Regions from separate parts of the Solibacillus sp. FSL W8-0372 genome, predicted to be linked through region 1. Evidence: riboswitches for the same ligand, from Rfam matches in the RefSeq annotation. Region 1 holds a riboswitch; each other region holds the start of a gene.
The links. A riboswitch is a leader RNA that binds a small molecule or an ion and turns the genes downstream of it on or off. The one in region 1 is predicted to bind S-adenosylmethionine.
Positions count from the first base shown of each region.

Region 2: linked by a shared signal. The riboswitch ahead of MKY13_RS18305 (bifunctional homocysteine S-methyltransferase/methylenetetrahydrofolate reductase) and the one ahead of MKY13_RS15220 (methionine ABC transporter ATP-binding protein) in region 1 are both predicted to bind S-adenosylmethionine.
Region 3: linked by a shared signal. The riboswitch ahead of metA (homoserine O-succinyltransferase) and the one ahead of MKY13_RS15220 (methionine ABC transporter ATP-binding protein) in region 1 are both predicted to bind S-adenosylmethionine.

Region 1 covers NZ_CP150204.1:2,958,131-2,965,354, reverse strand. Annotated here, with positions in the region: gene MKY13_RS15250 (acetyl-CoA C-acetyltransferase) at 1-40, shown strand, start outside; gene MKY13_RS15245 (acyl-CoA dehydrogenase family protein) at 203-1,984, shown strand; gene MKY13_RS15240 (arsenate reductase family protein) at 2,285-2,641, shown strand; gene gcvH (glycine cleavage system protein GcvH) at 2,722-3,102, shown strand; gene MKY13_RS15230 (toprim domain-containing protein) at 3,195-3,521, shown strand; gene MKY13_RS15225 (thioredoxin family protein) at 3,529-3,831, shown strand; SAM riboswitch class I at 3,893-3,996, shown strand; gene MKY13_RS15220 (methionine ABC transporter ATP-binding protein) at 4,154-5,182, shown strand; gene MKY13_RS15215 (methionine ABC transporter permease) at 5,175-5,843, shown strand; gene MKY13_RS15210 (MetQ/NlpA family ABC transporter substrate-binding protein) at 6,004-6,810, shown strand; gene MKY13_RS15205 (LysR family transcriptional regulator) at 6,885-7,224, opposite strand, start outside.
Region 2 covers NZ_CP150204.1:3,585,629-3,592,852, forward strand. Annotated here, with positions in the region: gene metH (methionine synthase) at 1-1,222, opposite strand, end outside; gene MKY13_RS18305 (bifunctional homocysteine S-methyltransferase/methylenetetrahydrofolate reductase) at 1,215-3,059, opposite strand; SAM riboswitch class I at 3,169-3,266, opposite strand; gene hemG (protoporphyrinogen oxidase) at 3,363-4,748, opposite strand; gene MKY13_RS18315 (globin-coupled sensor protein) at 4,929-6,221, opposite strand; gene MKY13_RS18320 (chemotaxis protein) at 6,535-7,026, opposite strand; gene MKY13_RS18325 (tetratricopeptide repeat protein) at 7,116-7,224, opposite strand, start outside.
Region 3 covers NZ_CP150204.1:1,760,195-1,767,418, reverse strand. Annotated here, with positions in the region: gene plsY (glycerol-3-phosphate 1-O-acyltransferase PlsY) at 108-710, shown strand; gene MKY13_RS08685 (HesB/YadR/YfhF family protein) at 819-1,109, shown strand; gene MKY13_RS08680 (YitT family protein) at 1,221-1,847, shown strand; gene MKY13_RS08675 (ABC transporter ATP-binding protein) at 1,970-2,740, shown strand; gene metA (homoserine O-succinyltransferase) at 2,927-3,868, opposite strand; SAM riboswitch class I at 4,059-4,167, opposite strand; gene MKY13_RS08665 (hypothetical protein) at 4,416-4,718, opposite strand; gene MKY13_RS08660 (hypothetical protein) at 4,820-5,422, opposite strand; gene MKY13_RS08655 (nucleoside-diphosphate sugar epimerase) at 5,865-6,629, opposite strand; gene MKY13_RS08650 (AAA domain-containing protein) at 6,636-7,224, opposite strand, start outside.

The DNA of each region.
Region 1 (7,224 bases):
CGGCGGAATGGGTGCAGCAGGGGTATTTGAAGTTCTTTAATTGTCTGGGGAAATAATAAGGTGTTGTTTGTAGTGAAGGTTCGACTCCAGCGGGAAAAGCACGACGCCTGAGACTACAGGCTCAGGCCGTGCCCGCGGAAAGCGTAACCGAAACGGAAAACAACGCAATAAAATCACAAAGGAAACTAGGGAGGAATTTATTATGGTACAAACAACAAACATTATTAAAGGTGGCGGCTTCTTAATCGAAGATGTGGATATTAATCGAGTAATTACGCCAGAAGATTTCACAGACGAGCAAAAAATGATTGCTCAAACAACTTCTGAATATGTAACAAACGAAGTATTACCAGTTGTTGAAAACTTAGAGCATCACGAATTCGACCACTCAGTACGTTTATTAAAAACAGCGGGCGAACTAGGTTTACTTGCAGCTGACGTACCAGAAGAATACGAAGGTCTTGGCTTAGACAAAATTTCTTCGGCATTAATCGCTGAAAAAATGTCTCCAGCAGGCGGGTTCTCAATTACTCACGGTGCACATGTTGGTATCGGTTCGTTACCAATCGTATTATTCGGTAACCATGAGCAAAAAACTCAGTATTTACCGAAGTTAGCTTCAGGAGAGTTAATTGCAGCATATGCATTAACAGAGCCAGGTTCAGGTTCTGACGCATTAGGTGCAAAAACAACTGCAAAATTAAATGAAGCAGGTACACACTATGTATTAAATGGTGAAAAACAATGGATTACAAATGCAGGCTTTGCAGATGTATTTGTTGTATACGCTAAAATCGATGGTGATAAATTTACAGCTTTCATCGTTGAACGTTCATACCCTGGAGTTTCTGTTGGTCCTGAAGAAAAGAAAATGGGGATTAAATCTTCTTCTACTCGTACGTTAATTTTAGAAGACGCGCAAGTACCGGTAGAAAACTTACTAGGTGAAGTAGGACGCGGTCATATTATCGCATTCAACATCTTAAATATTGGACGTTATAAATTAGGGGTAGGTACAGTAGGTGCATCTAAACGTGCATTTGAATTAGCAGTAGCTTATACAAACCAACGTCAACAATTCAAAACTAAATTATCAGATTTCAACTTAACAAAAGAAAAGATTGCATCAATGGCTTCTCACATTTATGCATCAGAATCTTTAAACTATCGTACAGTTGGTTACTTTGAAGATCGCTTGAACCAATTATCAGACGAAGAGCAAAAAGACGGTAAAGCAATAGCTGGAGCGATCGCTGAGTATGCTATTGAGTGCTCGATCGCAAAAGTATTCGGTTCTGAAACTTTGGATTACGTAGCAGACGAAGCAGTTCAATTACACGGTGGCTACGGATTTATGGCTGAGTACGAAGTAGAGCGTATTTACCGCGACTCTCGTATTAACCGTATTTTCGAAGGTACAAATGAAATTAACCGTATGATCGTGCCAGGCACATTCATGAAAAAAGCGCTAAAAGGTGAATTACCACTATTACAAGTAGCGCAGGAATTACAAAATGAACTACTAATGCTTATGCCGGAAGAAATCGGTAATGAAGCATTAGAGCAAGAAAAATATTTAGTGAAAAACGCGAAGAAAATCGCTGTACTTGCAGCTGGTGCTGCAGCACAACGTTTCGGTGCTAAATTAGATGCGGAGCAGGAAGTGCTTGTTAACATTGCTAATATTGCGAACCAATTATATGCAATGGAATCAGCAGTAATCCGTACACAAAAAGCAATTGAGCGTGACGGAGAAGAAAAAGCGGCACAAAAGATTCTTTACACACAAATTTTCTGCCAGGAAGCATTTGCAGAAATCGAAAAAGAAGCAAAAGAAACATTAATCGCTTCAGTTGAAGGTGATGATGCACGTATGATCTTATCGGCATTACGTAAATTAACGCGCAACAACCCTTATAACTTAATTCCGAAAAAACGTGAAGCAGCAGCGAAATTAATCGACGCTGAAAAATATGTAGTATAATAAATAGAATGAAATCGGATGCAGGGCCCGCATCCGATTTTTTTATGTTTTAGGTAAATGAATTTTCTAATTTAAATCGGAAGTTCTAATAAGAGTTGCACTTCTTCTAAAATATCTTTAAAAGTTTCAAATAAATGAATGATTTCTTCTAAAAAGCATTCAATATGTTCTAATATCATCACAAATCTTCTAATATAAAATTAATTAAGAATATAACCCCCGCAATGCAATTCCAATTTTGATTTGTTTTTCTATATCCGTTACAATAAGGGAAAATGAATGGTAAAGAGGAGTTCTTTTATGACAGTGAAATTTATCCAATACCCAAAATGTACTACATGCAAAAAAGCACAGAAATGGCTAGATGAAAATGGTATTCAATATGAAAATATTAACATCGTTGAAGAAACGCCTTCTAAAGAGCAACTTAAAGCGTATTATGAAGCTAGTGGGTTGCCTTTAAAGAAATTCTTTAATACTTCAGGTATGAAATATCGTGAGCTGGAACTAAAAGACAAATTGCCTTCGATGTCTGATGATGAGCAATTAGAGCTATTAGCTTCAGATGGTATGTTAATCAAGCGTCCAATAGTGACAGATGGCAAAAAATTAACATTAGGTTTTAAGGAGTCTGACTTCTCAGAATCGTGGAAATAAACCGGTATTCACGTTGTATTTCCGAACGAAATATGGCAAAATGAAGTTGAATGTACTACATAATAACTGGAGGTTTTTTAATGAGCACACCTAAAGAGTTACTTTATTCAAAAGAGCATGAGTGGGTTAAAGTTGAAGACGGCAAAGCAACAATCGGAATTACAGATTTTGCACAAGCTGAATTAGGGGACATCGTGTTTGTGGAGTTACCGGAAGTAGGCGATGAAGTTTCAAAGGATCAGCCATTCGGTAGTGTAGAATCTGTTAAAACTGTTTCGGAACTTTATGCTCCAATCTCAGGTAAAGTTGTTGCGATTAACGAAGAACTTTTAGACAACCCAGAATACGTAAATGAATCTCCTTACGGTACAGCTTGGATGATTACGGTTGAAGTAACGAACGACGAAGAAGTTAAAGAATTAATGGATGCAGATGCTTATACTGCATTAATTGAACAATAAATGTTTCAACACCAAAGCCTATTAGTTAAAGGTTTTGGTGTTTTTTTGCTATTGTATAGATAGCCGTAATTGATGAAAGGAAGCGTATCTCTATGGGAAAATGCATTGTAGTTGAAGGACGGGCCGATAAAATGAGGTTAATTCCTTTATTGGCTGAAGAAGTCACGATAATTTGTACTAATGGAACAATAAGTGAAGTCAATTTAATCGAATTACTAGAAGACTATGAGCATTATGAAATTGTGACAATGTTTGATGCAGACAAAAATGGTGAAAAGTTAAGAAAACTAATGAACCGGGCATTTCCTGAAGTAACTCAGCTAATTATACCTCGAGAATATGTAGAGGTAGAAAAGACTCCCAAACTAATTTTACGGAACTTATTAATACAAGCAAAATTTTTAATAAAAGAAGGATGACTTAAATATGGAACAATGGTCAAGAGAGCAGTGGGAACAAAATATACAACAATATGATCAAACCGCATTTTTCCTATACACCCCAATGTGCGGTACTTGTGAACTTTCGGAAAGAATGCTGAAAGTAGTTGAGAAATTACTACCAGATTTACCACTAGGTATGGCAAATATCAATTATATTGAGGGGTTGGCCAACGATTTGAAAATCGAAAGCGTACCTTGTTTAATTGTTTCTGACAATGGAAAAGTGTCAAAAAAGTTATATGCATTTAAATCCGTACCATTTTTGTATGAAATATTAAAAAAGTAATTGACGTCTTCTCTTTAGCATGATAAAGTAACAGACATAATAATAAAACTTAATAACGTTGCTCTTATAAAGAGAGGTGGAGGGAAGTGCCCTATGAAGCCCGGCAACCAGCATTTTATGCAAAGGTGCCAATTCACACAAAGTTTAAACTTTGAAAGATGAGAGAACGGTTTACCGTATAAATTTTTATGTGAAACCTTTCTACTTGTCGTGAGTAGGAAGGTTTTTTTGGTGTAATTTTATTTTCGAAGATGCGAAAAAAACACTAAAAACATTATATTGAAATTACAGGTAGGTTATTTCAAGAGAAGGGGTACGACGCATGATTGATATACAAAATATCACGAAAGTATATAACACAAAAAACGGTGAGCTTACAGCGGTAGACAATGTTAGCTTATCGATTGAAAAAGGAGAAATATACGGTATTATCGGCTACAGTGGTGCTGGTAAAAGTACAATGATCCGCCTATTAAATGGTCTGGAAAAACCTTCAACAGGTTCAGTTATTGTAGGTGGACAGGATATTTCTAAAGCATCAGGGGCAAAGTTAAGAGAAGCACGCCAAAAAATTAGTATGATATTTCAGCACTTTAATTTACTTTGGTCGCGCACAGTCGAAGAAAATATTGCATTTCCTCTTGAAATCGCTGGTGTTTCCAAATCTCAGCGTGCCAAACGAGTGGAAGAGCTGATTGAACTAGTAGGTCTAAAAGGAAGAGGAAAAGCCTATCCATCACAACTTTCAGGTGGTCAAAAACAACGTGTCGGCATAGCCCGCGCATTAGCGAACAACCCGGAAGTTCTTCTATGTGATGAAGCCACTTCAGCACTTGATCCAGAGACGACGGATTCTATTTTAGAGCTATTACTGGATATTAATAAAAAGATCGGCTTAACAATTGTACTGATTACACATGAAATGCATGTTATTCGCAAAATCTGTAACCGTGTGGCTGTTATGGAAGCAGGAAAAGTAGTGGAACAGGGAGATGTTCTGCAGGTCTTCCAACACCCACAAGCGCCGATTACCAAAAATTTCGTTTCGCAAGCTTCTGGAGAAACGCAGGAAATGCAGGCGTCACTAGAGCAAATTTTAGCCAATTACCCAGCAGGAAAAATTGCCAAATTAACATTTGCGGAGGCAACGACAGAACAGCCGGTAATATCTCAGATGATTAAGCAATTTGACATAGTCGTTAATATCGTTCACGGGAAAATATCCAATACAACAGCCGGTTCATTCGGTACGCTATTTATTCATATCGATGGTGAGCAACACGAAGTAGAGAAGGCATTAAACTTCTTAACAATGCAGGAAATTCAAACGGAGGTGATTGAGCATGCTTAATCAATTATTTCCGAACGTTGACTGGGGTAAAATGCTCGACGCAACATATGAAACTGTTTATATGACAGCTGTAGCGACGGTCATTACATTCATCCTCGGAATTCTAATAGGAATTGTATTGTTTTTAACAAGTGACAACCAGTTATGGGCAAATAAAGTCGTTCACTTTTTGACTGGGTCGCTCGTAAATATTTTCCGTTCGATTCCATTTATCGTATTAATTATTTTATTAATACCGTTTACAAAGTTTTTACTTGGAACGATTCGTGGTGCCAATGCAGCATTACCAGCACTTATTATCGGTGCGGCACCATTTTATGCACGCATGGTATTAATCGCACTAAGAGAAATTGATAAAGGTGTTATCGAAGCAGCCCGTTCAATGGGAGCTAAAACATCAACTATTATTTGGAAAGTGTTAATTCCGGAAAGCTTACCTGCATTAATTTCCGGTATAACAGTAACAGCAGTAGCATTAGTAGGCTATACAGCAATGGCTGGTATTATCGGTGCAGGCGGCTTAGGGAATTTAGCGTTCCTTGATGGATTCCAGCGTAATCGTACTGATGTCACGCTTATGGCGACAGTTTTAATTTTAGTTGTAGTATTTATCATTCAATATATTGGTGACTTTATTACAGTAAAAGTGGACAAACGATAGTTCGTGACTTACAGGTCATAATTATATAAGCCAAAGTTTTTTGAGCAATAATAAACGCAATCTTGAAAGAGTGCGCGTTTATACATTTAATTTACAGAATATAAAAATTGTTCGGTTAATAATGGCTAAAAATTACAAATAGAGAATAGGGGTAAAACAGATGAAAAAATTATTATCAGGCATTATTTTAGGAGCTTCAGTATTAGCATTAGCAGCATGTGGTGGAGATGAAGATACATTAAAAGTAGGCGCGTCAAATACGCCGCACGCGGTAATCTTAGAAAAAGTAAAACCAATTTTAGAGGAGCAAGGCATTGAGCTGGAGATTGCTACATACACAGATTATGTCCTTCCAAACCAAGATTTAGAAAACGGTGATATCGACGCTAACTACTTCCAACATATCCCTTATTTCGAAGCTCAAAAAGCAGATTTCGATTATGACTTTGCAAATGCAGGCGGTATTCACATCGAGCCAATCGGTGTTTACTCTAAAAAATACAAATCTTTAGAAGAGCTTCCTGAAGGGGCGACAATTTTACTGTCAAACTCTGTAGCAGACCATGGACGTATGCTTTCATTGCTTGAAACACAAGGTTTAATTACATTAGCAGATGGTATTGATAAAACAAAAGCAGAAACAAAAGACATTGTAGATAATCCGAAAAACTTTGTATTTGATGCAAACACTGCAGCAGAACTATTAGTGCAAATGTATGAAAATGAAGAAGGCGATGCAGTGTTAATTAACTCGAACTTCGCAATTGATAATGGAATTAACCCATTGGAAGATTCAATCGCAATCGAGTCAAGTGAATCACCATATGTAAACATTATTGCTGTGAATTCTGGTGAAGAGGATTCTAAAGAGATTAAAGCATTAGTAGAAGCATTACGTTCAAAAGAAATTCAAGACTTTATCCTTGAAGAATGGGGCGGCTCTGTAGTACCTGTTTCAGGTGAATAAAATACTTGGAGTTGCTTAATTAGGCAGTCATTGCAAAGAGATTAGCTGAGAGGATTCTCAACTAATCTCTTTTTTTATTGGAATCTTGTTAAACGTGAGTAAAATTTAGACACAAAATCTACAAATACTTTTTCAGATGGGGCGAGGTCACGGGTCGATGGTGCAATTATGCCGACTGTCCGTCTTATGGATGGGATTGCAATAGGTACTTTTACTGTCATACGAGGTGTGGAATCGTATAAAGAGCTTTCTGGTAAAAGCGTAACACCAATTCCAGCTGCTACAAGTCCTTTTAAAGCATCCATATCTTCTCCTTCAGAAGTAATTGTTGGCATAAAACCTACAGAGCGACAAGCGTCGACTGCTACTTTATTTAATATATATCCTTCTGGGAAAAGAACAAATTGATCACTT
Region 2 (7,224 bases), 630 kb from region 1:
GCGGCACTTTAACTTTTTTCACAACTTCCTGCATGAAGTTTTTCATATCTTCTACTTCATCACGGTCAGGGTTTGCTAAACAAATATCGATGACATGCGCCCCGTTTTTCACTTGTGCACGCGCAATTTCCGCTGCTTCTTCAAATTTGCCGTCAACAATCAGGTTTTTGAATTTACGAGAGCCGATTACATTCGTACGCTCTCCGATAAATAACGGACGCATAGATTCATCATATTGCAAAGGCTCGATACCCGATACGACATGTCCGTGTGTTACATCTTTCGGCTCACGCGGTTTATAGCCATCTACAGCTTCACGGATCGCCGCGATATGTGCTGGCGTTGTGCCACAGCAGCCGCCGACAATGTTTAGCCAGCCTTTTTCTGCGAAGCCTTGCAGTTTTTTCGATAATGAATCCGGCGTTTCATGATAGCAGCCTTCCTCGTCCGGTAAACCTGCATTCGGATAACAGCTAATATAGCCATTCGAAAGTTCCGCCAATGAACGGATATGATCGGTCATAAATTCCGGACCTGTCGCACAGTTCAGTCCGACAGACAACGGTTTAATGTGCTCAATAGAAATATAAAATGCTTCGATTGATTGCCCGGCAAGCGTTGTTCCCATCGGCTCAATAGTCCCTGAAATCATGACAGGCAGCTCTTTGCCAAGCTCTTCGAATGCACGGTGAATCGCAATCGTTCCTGCTTTAACATTGAGCATATCCTGGGAAGTTTCCATTAAGAGCAGATCCGCCCCAGCTTCGATTAGCGCTTTTGCCTGTATATAAAAGTTTTCTTCTAGCTCTTCAAAACTAATACCACCTGTTACCGACAATGTTTTTGTCGTTGGGCCGATTGCACCTGCGACAAAGCGGGGCCATTCTGGTGTCGAAAATTCTTCTGCCGCCTCTAGTGCAATTTCAACCGCCCGCTTATTAATTTCAACCGCCTTGTCACCTAAGTCATATTCATCCAATACGAGTGGTGTTCCACCAAACGTATTGGTACAAATAATATCAGCGCCAGCAGCTAAATATTCACGGTGGATTTTACCCAATACATCAGGTCTTGTAAGTACCAGGTTTTCATTACAACCATCTAAGTCTTCTCCGCCAAAATCTTCATATGTTAGGTTTTCTGCCTGAAGCATCGTCCCCATAGCACCATCGATGATTAAGATTCTTTTTTGTAATTGCTCATGAATTGGGTGATTATACATTCGACTGAACTCCTTTACTTTCCACATCATATTGTTTTACATAGTTCATTAATTCCAGCGTCATATCATAGCGTAAAAACGGTGTTATTAAATAAATACCGTTAAAGTATTTACATGCCGTATCGAGCAGCTCTTTGGCAATGGCGATTCCTTCTGCTGTCGATGTTTCCTTGTCATCCCCGCAAGCAGCCATGCGCGCAAGTACTTCATCGGACAATTTAATGCCTGGTACTTCATGATGTAAAAATTCCGCGCTGCGTGAAGATGTAAGTGGCATAATCCCGATATAAATCGGTGTTTCCAAATGCTTTGTTGCCTCGTAGATTTCGATAATCTTTTCTTTCGTATAAACCGGCTGTGAAATAAAGTAATCTGCACCATGCTCGATTTTCTTCTCTAAACGAGCTACAGCACGGTCCAATACACGGACATTCGGATTAAAGGCAGCAGCCACAGAAAAATCCGCCTGTTTTCGCAGCGATTTCCCAGTAAAAGAGCTGCCTTTATTTAGCTGCTTAATAAGTGAAATAAGCTCCATTGACGAAACATCATAAACGCTCGTCGCCCCCGGGAAATCCCCCACTTTTGTCGGGTCCCCAGTGATGACTAAAATATCGTGAAGTTCCAGCGCATCAAGTCCCATTAAATGTGACTGGAGCCCAATTAAATTGCGGTCACGGCACGTTAAATGCGGCAATGAACGAATTCCATGCTCTTTTAAAATCGCAGCCATTGCGATATTACTGATGCGCGGGGATGCAAGTGAGTTATCCGCCATCATAATGACATCGGCTCCCGCTTTTGCCAGTTGTTTTGCTCCTTCGACAAACCCGTCAATTTCCAGATGACGCGGTGTATCAAGTTCCACAATAACAGAACGTTCACGTTTTGCTTTTTCATGGAGCGGCTCTTGCTTACGTGGCTCCGGAATACGGACAAATTGTGTATGCCCTGGTTTTTCTTCTTTCGTTTCAATTGGTTGCATATTCGCCAGACGTTGTTTTACCGCCGCAATATGCTTCGGTGTCGTCCCACAACAACCGCCAATTAAACGGACACCTTGATTTACGAGTTCAACGGCCGCACGTGCGAAATAATCCGTTTCTGATTCATAGACAACACGACCATCTTCAATATCTAATAACGAAGCATTCGGGTAAGCTGATAAAAAAGCCTTGTTCGGTAAGTTGACTCCTTCAAACGCTTGAATTGTATGGAAAGGACCTAACCGGCAGTTACTCCCAACAATATCTGCACCTAACCTTTCCAAATCATGAAATGCTTCATTTAAAGACATTAAATTTTGAAGAACACCTGGTTCCTGCATTGTCACTTGAGCAATGATCGGTAAATCGGTCATTGAACGTAATAGGTGGACACAATGCGATAATTCTTCAAAATCGTAATACGTTTCCAATAAGAATCCATCCGGTTCGCCAGCTAGTAATACTTCCACTTGCTCTTGAAAGGCAGTTAAGATTTCATCTAATGTTGCATCACTTTTTCGAATCCCTCGAATACCTCCGATTGTTGCCAGAACATACTGCCCTCCCGGAGCAGCTGCACGCTTCGCAATCTTCAGCGCAGCTTCGTTAAATTCTTTTACTCGATTTTCAAAACCATATCGAGCTAACTTAATCGCATTCGCTCCATATGTATTTGTTTGAATAATATCTGCACCTACAGCAATATATTCACTATGAATTTTCTCGATAATTTCAGGTCGTGCAATATTCATTTCCTCATGGCAGTAATCCAACCCATAAGAATAAAGTAAAGTTCCAATTGCTCCGTCCGCCGTTAAAACGCGTGTTTTTAAATCTTGTAATAAACCCAATTATTTCACTCCATTATTCACAGTATTTTCAGTATATTTTTAATACAAAAAAGCCTTCTTTCACTAAGCAAAAGAAGGCTTGATAGTTGTCAGTCGTCAACTTAATCCCTTCTCATCTTCTGGCTATCGCCACTGGATTTAGCACCTGACATAATGTTGGTTGCTGAAGTTTCAACGGGCCAGTCCCTCAACTTCTCTCGATAAGAAATTTTATGAATTTTTCAAAAAATTTAAAATTATTTAAGCTATCATATCGTTATCTAAATAAGACGTCAATACCCTTTAGCCTAATAAAGTATTTCTTTACATAATTCGTGCAATAATTTGTTCCGCCGTTTTTTTACCGTTTTGAATACAAGCGCCGATCCCTACCCCAAAGTACGAACATCCAGCTAAAAGCAGGTTCGGATAGTGCACTTCTAAATAGTCCACAACTTTAGATAACGCTTCATTATGCGCTAAATCATAGCGGGGCATCTGATTAATCCATTTCGTTACATTTACGACGGTTGGTTTCGCTTCAATACCCAAACTTAAACGAATATCCTCCATTGCGACTTTCTCCAACTCTTCATCTGACATGGCTGCCAGTTCTTCATAACGCGGATTAATATTTTTATAAAATAAACGAACGAGCAGATTCCCTTCTGCTGAAGTATGCTTCCATTTACGACTTGTCCAAGTAGATGCATTACACACTAAATCACTATTATGGGAAACGATGAAACCTGTACCATCTGCCGGTAAAACACTATCCGGTACATCAAAGCCAACATACATCGTTAATGCAGATGCTGTTGTAAACTTTTCTAACTGTCTATCCAATTTGTCATCTTGCAATAAAGTACGTACTGTATTATTCGGTACAGCAAGGACCACAATATCCGCTATAATCGTTTCGTCTTCTAATACAACTTTATACTGTTCCCCTACTTTTTGTATTTGCTCAGTTGCAGCTTTTTTTATGAATTCCACTTCCGGCAATTGCTCTTCAAGGTGGTCAATTAATGAAGATAAACCTTTTTCGAAAGATATAAATTTCTTATCCGCTGCTTTTTCAAACTGCTCGCGATTAGCTTCAAAGCCTTTCATAATCGATCCATAATTATTTTTATAATCAACTAAATACGGTAGCGTTGACGCTAAGCTCAGCTGGTATAAATCTCCCGAATATACCCCTGCCAATACAGGAGCAATTTGTTTTCGCACAATTTCTTCACCTAAAAAATATTCCAAAAATGCACCAATGGAACTTTCCTTCGTAAAATCTGTATTTGGAATGTCTATATCCTGTAATGCTCTTTTCTTTCCTTCTTCTGAAATTAACGTGCTCGACATAAGTGATTCCACGCTCATCGGAATCCCGAATGTAGACCCCGCGGGAATAGCATGTAGCTCATTATTAGTATGAATGTAGGAAATGCCTGTTTCGTTATAAACAAGCTTCGATTCAAAGTTAAGTTCCTTCACAAGCTCTAACACATTCGGATGGCGGGCAACAATGGAATCCGCGCCGGTTTCCATAATAAACCCTCCTTCATGTACGGAATGTATTTTTCCACCTAAATAAGGATTTTTTTCGATTAATACTAATCGTGCTTCGATATTCTTTTCGTGCATTTGATTTTTCAAATAATGCATTGTACATAATCCAGTAATTCCGCCACCTACAACTACTACTGTTTTCATGTTGTTCTCTCCTATTTCGTTCGCTATTTCTTCTCTTAGTATAATCTTTTTTACAAGAGATATGGACAGACAGATCAAACAATTTTTGAAATTTAATGTTGAGCCTATTCATTAGCTATTATTTAAAGCAAAAAAGCTATACGAAAAGGTTTAGATCCTTTCGCATAGCATTCATTTACTTTATTCTAAGTCCTTTGAAATTTGCGCCAATGTATCTGCTGAATTTGTTACTTCATCAAAGGCACCCGCAAGTTCTACAATAACTTCTCCAATTAGTTCCATCTCTTGCTCAACTAAATCATTTTGCTTTTTCGTTTCAACCATTGAATCAACAATGGCATTAAACTGAACTTCAGTAGATTTCATACTTTCTTCCCCGACAAGTAAAACCGATTTTATTTCCTTCAATGACTCGAGCAGCTTTGTCGTACGGCTATCCGTATTTTGAAGCAATACTTCTACATTTAATGCTGAATTTTTCGTCTGCTCCGATAGTTTCCGCACTTCACCCGCTACAACACCAAAGCCTTTTCCAGCTTCGCCGGCACGGGCTGCTTCTATCGCTGCATTTAACGCCAATAAATTGGTTTGATTCGCAATGCTTGTTACTATACCCATCGTAGATTCCATCTCTTTTGATATGTCGGCTAGTTTATCGATTTCTGATGAAATCATTGCTACTGATTGATTTATTGCGTTCATACTTTCTGATTGGTTGCGTACTTGAACTTTCCCTTGATTTGCCTGTTCTGTAGCCACTGATGAAATATCACTCGCTTTTTTCGAATGGGAGACTATAACCATGGATTGTGCAGTTAACTGTTGGAACGATGCATTTGTTTGCTCAGACATGGCCGCTAAATTAGAGGAAGACTCAATAATAGAGTTTCCTATTTTGCGTTTTTCTTCTACTAGCTTTTCTTCCTTACTTTCCACTACTGCTTCATACTCTTCTAAAACGACTTGCTGCTCCAAGTTTAATATTTTCGATATGGCTGCAAGCGTAAGAAAACGTTGCTCGTCTTTATTAATATGCCTTATTACTAAATGAGTAAAATCTATTAACAGATTTGAGAAGGCCGTCATATACCATTTCGTTTTTAAACCAATATGTACATGGATACGCGCAATTTTTTTCCGTTTCTCAAAATATGAATCGTCAATAATTCCACTAAACATTTCACAAATATGTATTTTCAAAGTACCTTTCAAACGGTCAATTGAGCTATGCTTATTAATTATTTCAACTAAACTACTTTCCAAACCTAGCTTTTTATAAAAGTTGTCTACAATATATTCAATGTTATCATCAACATATGGTTTCATTACTTTTAAATATTTCAAATCTTCCTCGGTCAAATCCAACATTTGAACTTGTGTCCTTAGTTCTTTATCAGATATATACGCTAACATTACCTCTAAATGTAATGGTAAATCTTCATGACTCTCTCTATCCCTCTTCTTAAAAAACATATGTTTCCTGTCTCACCCTTTTTGAATTTTCTTTCGCCTAAATACGAAAACTGAAATAGTGTAATTTTATAGGGTTTTCCTTATTGAACTTTTCCCCACTCAAAAGCCTTAGTTCATTAAGATAAGAGCAGGATATAAATAGTCATTATAAGAAATTTATGTTTAAAAAAACAAAGCTATAATTTAATATATTACTTTTTGCTATTTTGTATAATTTACCAAATAATTACAAAAAAAGCAATCCTATTCTAATAATTCTTGTTAGGATTGCTTCTCATTTTCAATTAATCTTAGTCGATGGCACTGAGTCATCTTATTTAAAAGATAGTTCCTGTGTCAGTGCAATAATCTCCGCTTCCAACGAAGCCGAACGTTTATCAAAATAACGGATGCGTTCTAAACTACGATTTTCGATATGTTTATTGGAATCCAACATATTAATAACATCACATGTGAAAAGTTTTAACGTTCGGAAACCCGATTCAATTTTCCTTACTTCTTTTCCAAATGTTAAAGCCGTTTTATCAGTAGTTTTACCTTTTTTTATTTCGATAATATTTTTATTAATGAGATGATCAATCTCATTATAACGATCTGTTTGTTTATACGTCATCATTTGGATTCTTTGATTATATTTAATGACATCTTTATTGTCTAATCCAGTTTGGACATATTCCCTTAAATATTCAACAATTGTACAAAGCGTTGTTAAGTTTTCTCGTTGCTCCAATAGAATTTGCTGTAGTTTTTGAATAACATCTTCACTGTCATTAGAAGAGATATGCGGTACGGCAAACATGAACATAAAAATTTCCCTCCTTATCACTTTCCCCTTATTGGCTATATTCCCAAGTTTACTGGAAAATTAAACATAAAAATTACTAAGAAGTATAACTAAATTCCATCCAATTCGTTAAGGTTTTCAAGGCTTTTCAATTTTTCATGCCACTTAGTAGCTTCTATAGAATTTGCTTTTTCATAATAGTCTACTACCCTTTTTGTA
Region 3 (7,224 bases), 1.2 Mb from region 1:
GCGAAAAAATAATACCTCTTTCCTTCTATTAAAAAACATTGTAGAATATTCATAACATACTATTAGTACCAACTAATAATTCTGATATTTGAAAGGAGCACAACTTCTTGATCAACGCTTTAATAATTATTTGTGCTTATTTAATCGGTTCCATCCCATCTGCATTATGGATAGGGAAAATTTTTTATAAAACAGATATCCGTAAGCAAGGCAGCGGAAATTTAGGCACTACGAATACATTTAGAGTTCTAGGTAAAAAACCTGGAATTGCTGTCCTACTAATTGATATTTTTAAAGGAACAGCAGCCGTTTTGTTGCCACTGTTAGCTGTTTTCAGTGATAGCACTGTTCATCCGCTTATTCTTGGTATCGTTGCAGCTGCGGGGCATATGTTCCCGATATTCGCTAGCTTCCGCGGCGGTAAGGCCGTAGCTACAAGTGCAGGTATCATTTTAGGCTATAATTTGCCATTATTCATTGTTTTACTTATTGTATTTATTATTTCATTAAAGACAACAAAAATGGTGAGCTTAACGTCAATGATTGCTTCTACAGTGGCGATCATCTATGTAACGATTAATTGGATTGTTACAGGTGAATATGCCCTCTTTATTTTAGTAGCAATTTTAGCTTCCTTTATCTTTTATCGTCACCGAGAGAATATTATACGCATTAAAAACGGAACTGAACCAAAAATTAAAGGTTTTTAACATCCAGGCTGAAGGGTTATACTTTCAGCCTTTTTTGGTTCATTTAAGCAGGCGCGGGCTTTGTAAGTTTTTTTCATTTCCTGCATAATGACTATAGAGGTGAATTGTATGGAAATTAAATTAACAGAAAAAGCAGTCGAATGGTTTAAAGAAGAAATGGAAATAGAACATGGGGACTATATTCGCTTTTACGCACGCTATGGCGGCTCATCTCCCTTTCATGAAGGCTTTTCGTTAGGAATGACACGTGAGGAGCCACATGAAATAGGGATAGAAACTGTTATAGAGAATGTACACTTCTTTATTGAAAAGTCAGATGAATGGTTTTTTAATCACCACAATCTAATTGTAGACGTCGACGAGTCAATGGACGAGTTACGCTATTCCTATGAAAAATAGCCTTAAAAAGTAATAATATTTTAAATATATTGTAAATCCGTTTTTCACCCTTGTAATCGCTATAATGTGTAAAGATGATATTGACTACAAGAAGAGGGATTACAATTGAACGTGAAACAAGGATTTTATTGGCGCTGCCTATTTTTTATCGCAGGTATTATCGTTTTATCATTAGGTGTTGCCTTAACGATTAAAGGACAAACAATTGGAGTAGGTTCATGGGACGTGCTCCATATAGGACTTTATAAAAATCTCGGATTAACAATCGGGACTTGGTCCATCATTATCGGGTTACTTATTTTAGCGATTGACTCGATGTTATCTAAAAGATTACCGAAAATAGGTACTTATTTAGATATGTTTTTAACAGGTATTTTTATTGATATCTTTTTGTATGTGCTACCTCATGCTCACAACCTTTTGGAACAAACTTTATCGTTTGTCGTGGGAATTGTATTACTAGGTATCGGTTGTGGCATGTATATGGTAGCTAACCTCGGTGTCGGACCACGCGATACATTAATGCTATTATTAGTCCGTCGTTTAGGCTGGAGCGTGAACCGTGCACGTACGACAATGGAAGTATCAGTTGCTGTTATTGGCTTCCTATTAGGCGGTCCTGTTGGCGTAGGAACAGTAATTATGGCATTCGGCTTAGGGCCCGTTGTTCAGTGGGCTTTAAAATGGAATGAAAAACTGTTTTACCGTGCAGCAGGTGTAGAAAGCGCCGTAATTTAAATTGTGATGAAAGCGAACTTATTAAGTTTGCTTTCTTTTTTTATAAACAATTGTGACAATATTCAAAAAATACTTTCAGAATTTGAATAAATCAAGCATAGTAGTAATTGGAGGTGTTTTTTATGATAAAAATCGAAAATGTCCATCTTTACCGCAATGAAAAAGTAATTTTGAATAATTTAGACTGGCATGTACAAAAAGGACAGCATTGGGCCATTTTAGGCTTGAACGGTTCAGGAAAAACAACCTTGTTAAAAGTAATCAACGGCTATATTTGGCCGAACAATGGTAAAGTGCAAGTACTAGGTGAAACTTTCGGCAATACATATATCCCTACTCTCCGAACACGCATCGGCTGGGTAAGCAATGCAATGATTGACAGCTTCAACTGGCAGGATAATGCCATTGAAATTGTGCTTAGCGGAAAATTCGGTGCGCTCCGTCTATTTAATGACGTGTCCGATACAGAAATTGAGCAGGCACTATCCTTTATGAGACAGTTTCACTGCGATCATTTGGCGAATAAATCTTTTGAGCATTTATCGCAAGGTGAACGACAACGTGTACAAATTGCACGTGCTTTAATGGCAGAACCAGAAATATTAATATTGGATGAACCATGCGGCGGACTCGATCTTATAGAGCGGGAAAACTTACTGCAAAAGATTGAGCAAATAGCACAAGGCAATCACTGCCCTACACTTATTTATGTAACGCACCATGTAGAAGAAATTTTGCCTTGTTTCAGCCATGTACTGTTAATGAAAGATGGTGAAAGCGTAGCTGCAGATACTCGCGAAGTTATATTGAATGAACAATTGCTAAGTGATTTTTTTGGCCGTGAAGTAAGTTTGCAAATACAACAAGAACGTGCATGGATTGCAGTGAAATAGAAGTGAGCGGCTGAGCTATAACCCAAAAATTGATTTCCATTCCGGGACGCTTTCCGCGGGCACGGCCTGAGCCTGTAGTCTCAGGCGTCCGTGCTCCTGCGGTTACTCGTCGCAAAAAATTTTGCTTTTCCCGCTGGAGTCTCCCTCCATTCCAATCAATTTTTTATTTCTTTCCTAGCCATTTTTTTAAATATGATATTCGATATTTTCCTCAACAAAGTGCCATTCATAAGGTGTTTCTTGGTATACGTAATAGTTTAACCAGTTGTAGAACAATAGATGTGAATGGGCACGCCATACATTTTTTGGAGCATTTTGCGGGTCATTATTTGGGAAGTAATTAATTGGAACTTCCGTATTTTCTGGATCCTTTTCAACATCTCGGAAATATTCGTCCGATAGAGTCGTCGCATCATACTCTAAATGGCCTGTAATCATGATGTGCTTATTGTTTTTTGATTGAACGATAAATACCCCCGCATCGTCCGAATAGCTGAGCAGACGCAAATCTGGGTGCGCACGGACTTCGTCAATCGAGACAGATGTATGACGTGAATGAGGCGCAACATATTCATCACTGAAGCCTCGTACTAAATCGACCGTTAAATCGGTAATCACATGTGAATAGACGCCGGAGCATTTTTTAGGCAGCTCAAATTTCCCGATACCGAAATGATGATACAGTGCAGCTTGTGCTCCCCAACATATATACATAATTGATGTAACATTTTGATCGGCCCAATCCATTACATCGGTAATTTCCTTCCAGTATCCAACATCTTCAAATTGCATTTTCTCTACCGGTGCACCTGTGATAATCAAACCATCATATCGGCGGTGTTTAATTTCATCGAATGTTTGATAGAACGTATCTAAATGTGATTTGGAAACATTTTTTGATTCATATGTAGCGGTATTTAAAAATGTCACATCTACCTGTAGTGGTGTATTTCCGAGTAAACGCAATAATTGGAGCTCGGTTTTTTCTTTTTCCGGCATTAAATTGAACACTAAAATATTCAAAGGTCGAATTTGCTGAGTTTTCGCCCGGTCTTCCTCCATAACGAAAATTTTCTCTTTTCTCAGTAGCTCACCGGCCGGTAAATGTTTCGGAATATTAATCGGCATTACACTGTCCCCCTCTAATCTTTCTAAATAATCTTAGTTTCATAACGAAAGCTATTTCAAGCTTCTTTCCTTTCAAGTAAATCATAATAGCCGCAGGGGTTTGATTATTGGAGCAAGTACCTTCATACTTGCTGAAAAAACAAAAAACCCCTCATTCCAGCACAACAGAAATGAGAGGTTAATATACCCGTTCTTATCTGCCAAGGACTTTGCCTTGCTGGAAGTAGCACCTTTCTAGTTATACTAGAGGTTGCTGAAGCATCTACGGGCCAAGTTCCCTCCGCTTCTCTTGATAAGACTATTAAATTGACACTAGTGTAACACGGTAGCGTAAGTTTTGCAATAATTCAAAAAAATATATAAAACAAATACTGTCATGACCACACTTATACCTCAATAATTTAATTATATTTAATTAGGAGTACTTTTATATAAATTATTTAACTTCTTATTAAATCTAAATAATTTCCATAATAAATCATACTTCTGGAAAAAAGAAACGTATTGTATTTTAACGATAAAAAAACAACCCTCTTTTGAAGGTTGCTCAACTTCCGATATTGTAGTTGATCATCATTTCTTTTAATATATAAAACACTTTTACTAGCTCTCTAATTGCAGCATTTGCATTATTTCTATCTCTTATATTCCCACCACTATAATAATCTAACATATAATCCGCAACTAATTGACTTTGTATTATAAAGTCGAAAGCCATGCTAGTAAATATCATAAATAAAACTGCAAATACAAAATATGCAGTTGTGTGGGTTCCATTAATAATATAGTTATAAGCATCTCTATCAACAAAAGTGGGCTTATCTTCTAGGGGATAAGGAACAGGGAACAAGCACAACACACTTTACTCTTAATAGCTATATGGGCAGGTCTCCTGACATTGCTTCATCCTACTCGTTCTATCTGTTTTAAATAGTTAGTAATAAACTTTCTTCAGCATTCTTTCTGTCCGTTTCCCTCATATATGAAATAAGGTGAATCAACCTTTAATTGTTTACTGATAAATCTCTTATAGTTCTCTTCAAGAACTTTTTCAAAACTGTTCACTATGCGACTAATATCTTCAAGTTTGCCTGTTTCTTCAAATATCTTTTTCACTTTATAATCCAATCTTCTTGAATAGTTGGTTAGATACTCTCTGGCTACAGCCATCAACTGTTCTTCTAAATCCCAGCCTTCGTTAAAGTCATTTATAAGTCCTTCACGAAGGACTCTTTCAAGTCCTTCAATAAATTCTTTATAACTACCAACCTTACCTATGCTTTCTAGAATTTCTTTTTCATCGTAGTTTCGTATAGGGTCTCCCCAATGCATAATTTCTAAGTCAAATTCTAAGTTTCGTACAATTTGAGACAATAACACTCTCATCTCTTCAACTAGTTTTTTATCCCAAGAATACTTAATACCTATGATCTTAAAAGCTTGGTCATAGGAAACTTCCATCAATTTACATCTCGTAGAACACCAGAAAGATCTAAAGCCATCATGCAACTCTCTTAATACCTTTTCTCTTAGTTCATAGTTATCCATTGTCATTATCTTCCCCCAAAATCCCCGCTAGTATATCAAAAACGCCTTTCAACTTTAGCCCTCCTTATTATCGAGTCAGCAAAATTTACCAAACGATAATAGCATACCTCAAACACAAAAAAAACAATAAAAAGTGTGCTACGTCATTAAATAAACTTTGCTGTAATGAAGTTAGATGTATAATTAATGACTCAATAAATCAATTTTTGATTGCTCTCAAGTGCATACAGATAGCACAACCGCGCTATTTCATGAAAAGCTGATGCAAGTAAAATTTTCTATCCGCTTTAAAAGTTTCAAATGCGAATTTTAACAACAAAAATACACTTCTCATTATCTAAATTCAGATAATAAGAAGTGTATTATTATAATAAATAAATTGTAAAATACTCCGCTTCTTATCAAGTGACTCAAACTCTTGATCTTACTGGGTTTTCAAAATATATATTTACTCAGGCTTCAAATGCTCTTTCTCATAATTGAATAAAATCGTTTCAAGCCTCTCATCCCATACACCTGTTAATGTATTATATACACGCATAAAATGCCGATTTTCCTTTTGATTCAAAAGTGAAAAACATAGAACTGGAATATCATTAATTTGAATCGATTCGGTCGATATAACTTTTGTAATAAAAGTTGGGGCTTCCTGTTCGGACAAGGGTTGTTCGCTTAACTGCCGCTGAATAAATTCAATCAGCATCGATTCTTCAATCGCTTCAATTTCCTCGTTTTCAATCGCCGGAAATGGTTCAGGAAACTCCTCTAAATCAGCGAACTCCTCTAAATCACCTTCCAGCAGCTGTTCATGAATCGGACTATATTGCACAAAATGACTTGTTTGCTCAAGCTCCTCTTCAAAAATACCCGATTCAAGCTGTGCCATTCCTTTTGCCGTAAGTGTGAACACTTCATTTTCTTTTTCAATCATGCCCATTCGTAACATTTTATTAGTTAAATCATGGATAAATAACGGTTCAACTAATAAAATTTCCGCTAAAAGCTCGACATTTTTCAGCTTCGCCTTCTGGAATGAAATGAGCATCATCTTCATTAAAATATCCATCGCATTCCGCATAACAGGATGATAATGCACTTCCAACGTGTGGATGGGAATGGCGTATTGCATCTGCTTTTGAATTTCGATGTTCGGATTTTCGTTGAGTTCTTTTTGTAATTGTCCGGTTATGCTGTTTAAATCCACTGTATACACCTTTCCTTACATTGCAAAATAGCCGCTTTGCTCTTTTACTGTATTTAATACATGGGAATACATATCGCGTGTTTTCACATGTTTTGGACGTTTTGTAAACATATCGGTACTGCCAATCATAATAAGCAGTTCACGTGCGCGGGATAATGCAACATTTAAACGGCGATAATCTTTGGCAAACCCAATTTCTCCGCGCTCATGATCATGATTACGCACCATACTGACGATAATAACGTCCATCTCCATACCCTGGAACTTATCGACCGAGCCTGTACGAATGTGCAGGTGCGGTAAGCTAAGTTCCTGTTCTATGAGACGGTTTATACGTCTTACTTGCTCCGCGTAAAACGAAATGACTCCGACAGATTTTAGAGCATCTTGCGGGATTAACCCTTCCGCTTTTGCTTTTGCAGTCGCTTCATTCATTTCCATTAATTGTTGTTTAATCTGATCAAGCTCCGCTACATTGAATAAGCTGGAACCTTCTTTTACACGCTGTTCAAAATACGGCTTTTCATTCGGAATATCCAGCCACATTAAATGGTTGTCGCGCGTAATTTTAGAAGTTTGCAGGAAGTGATCGCGTACAGCATCC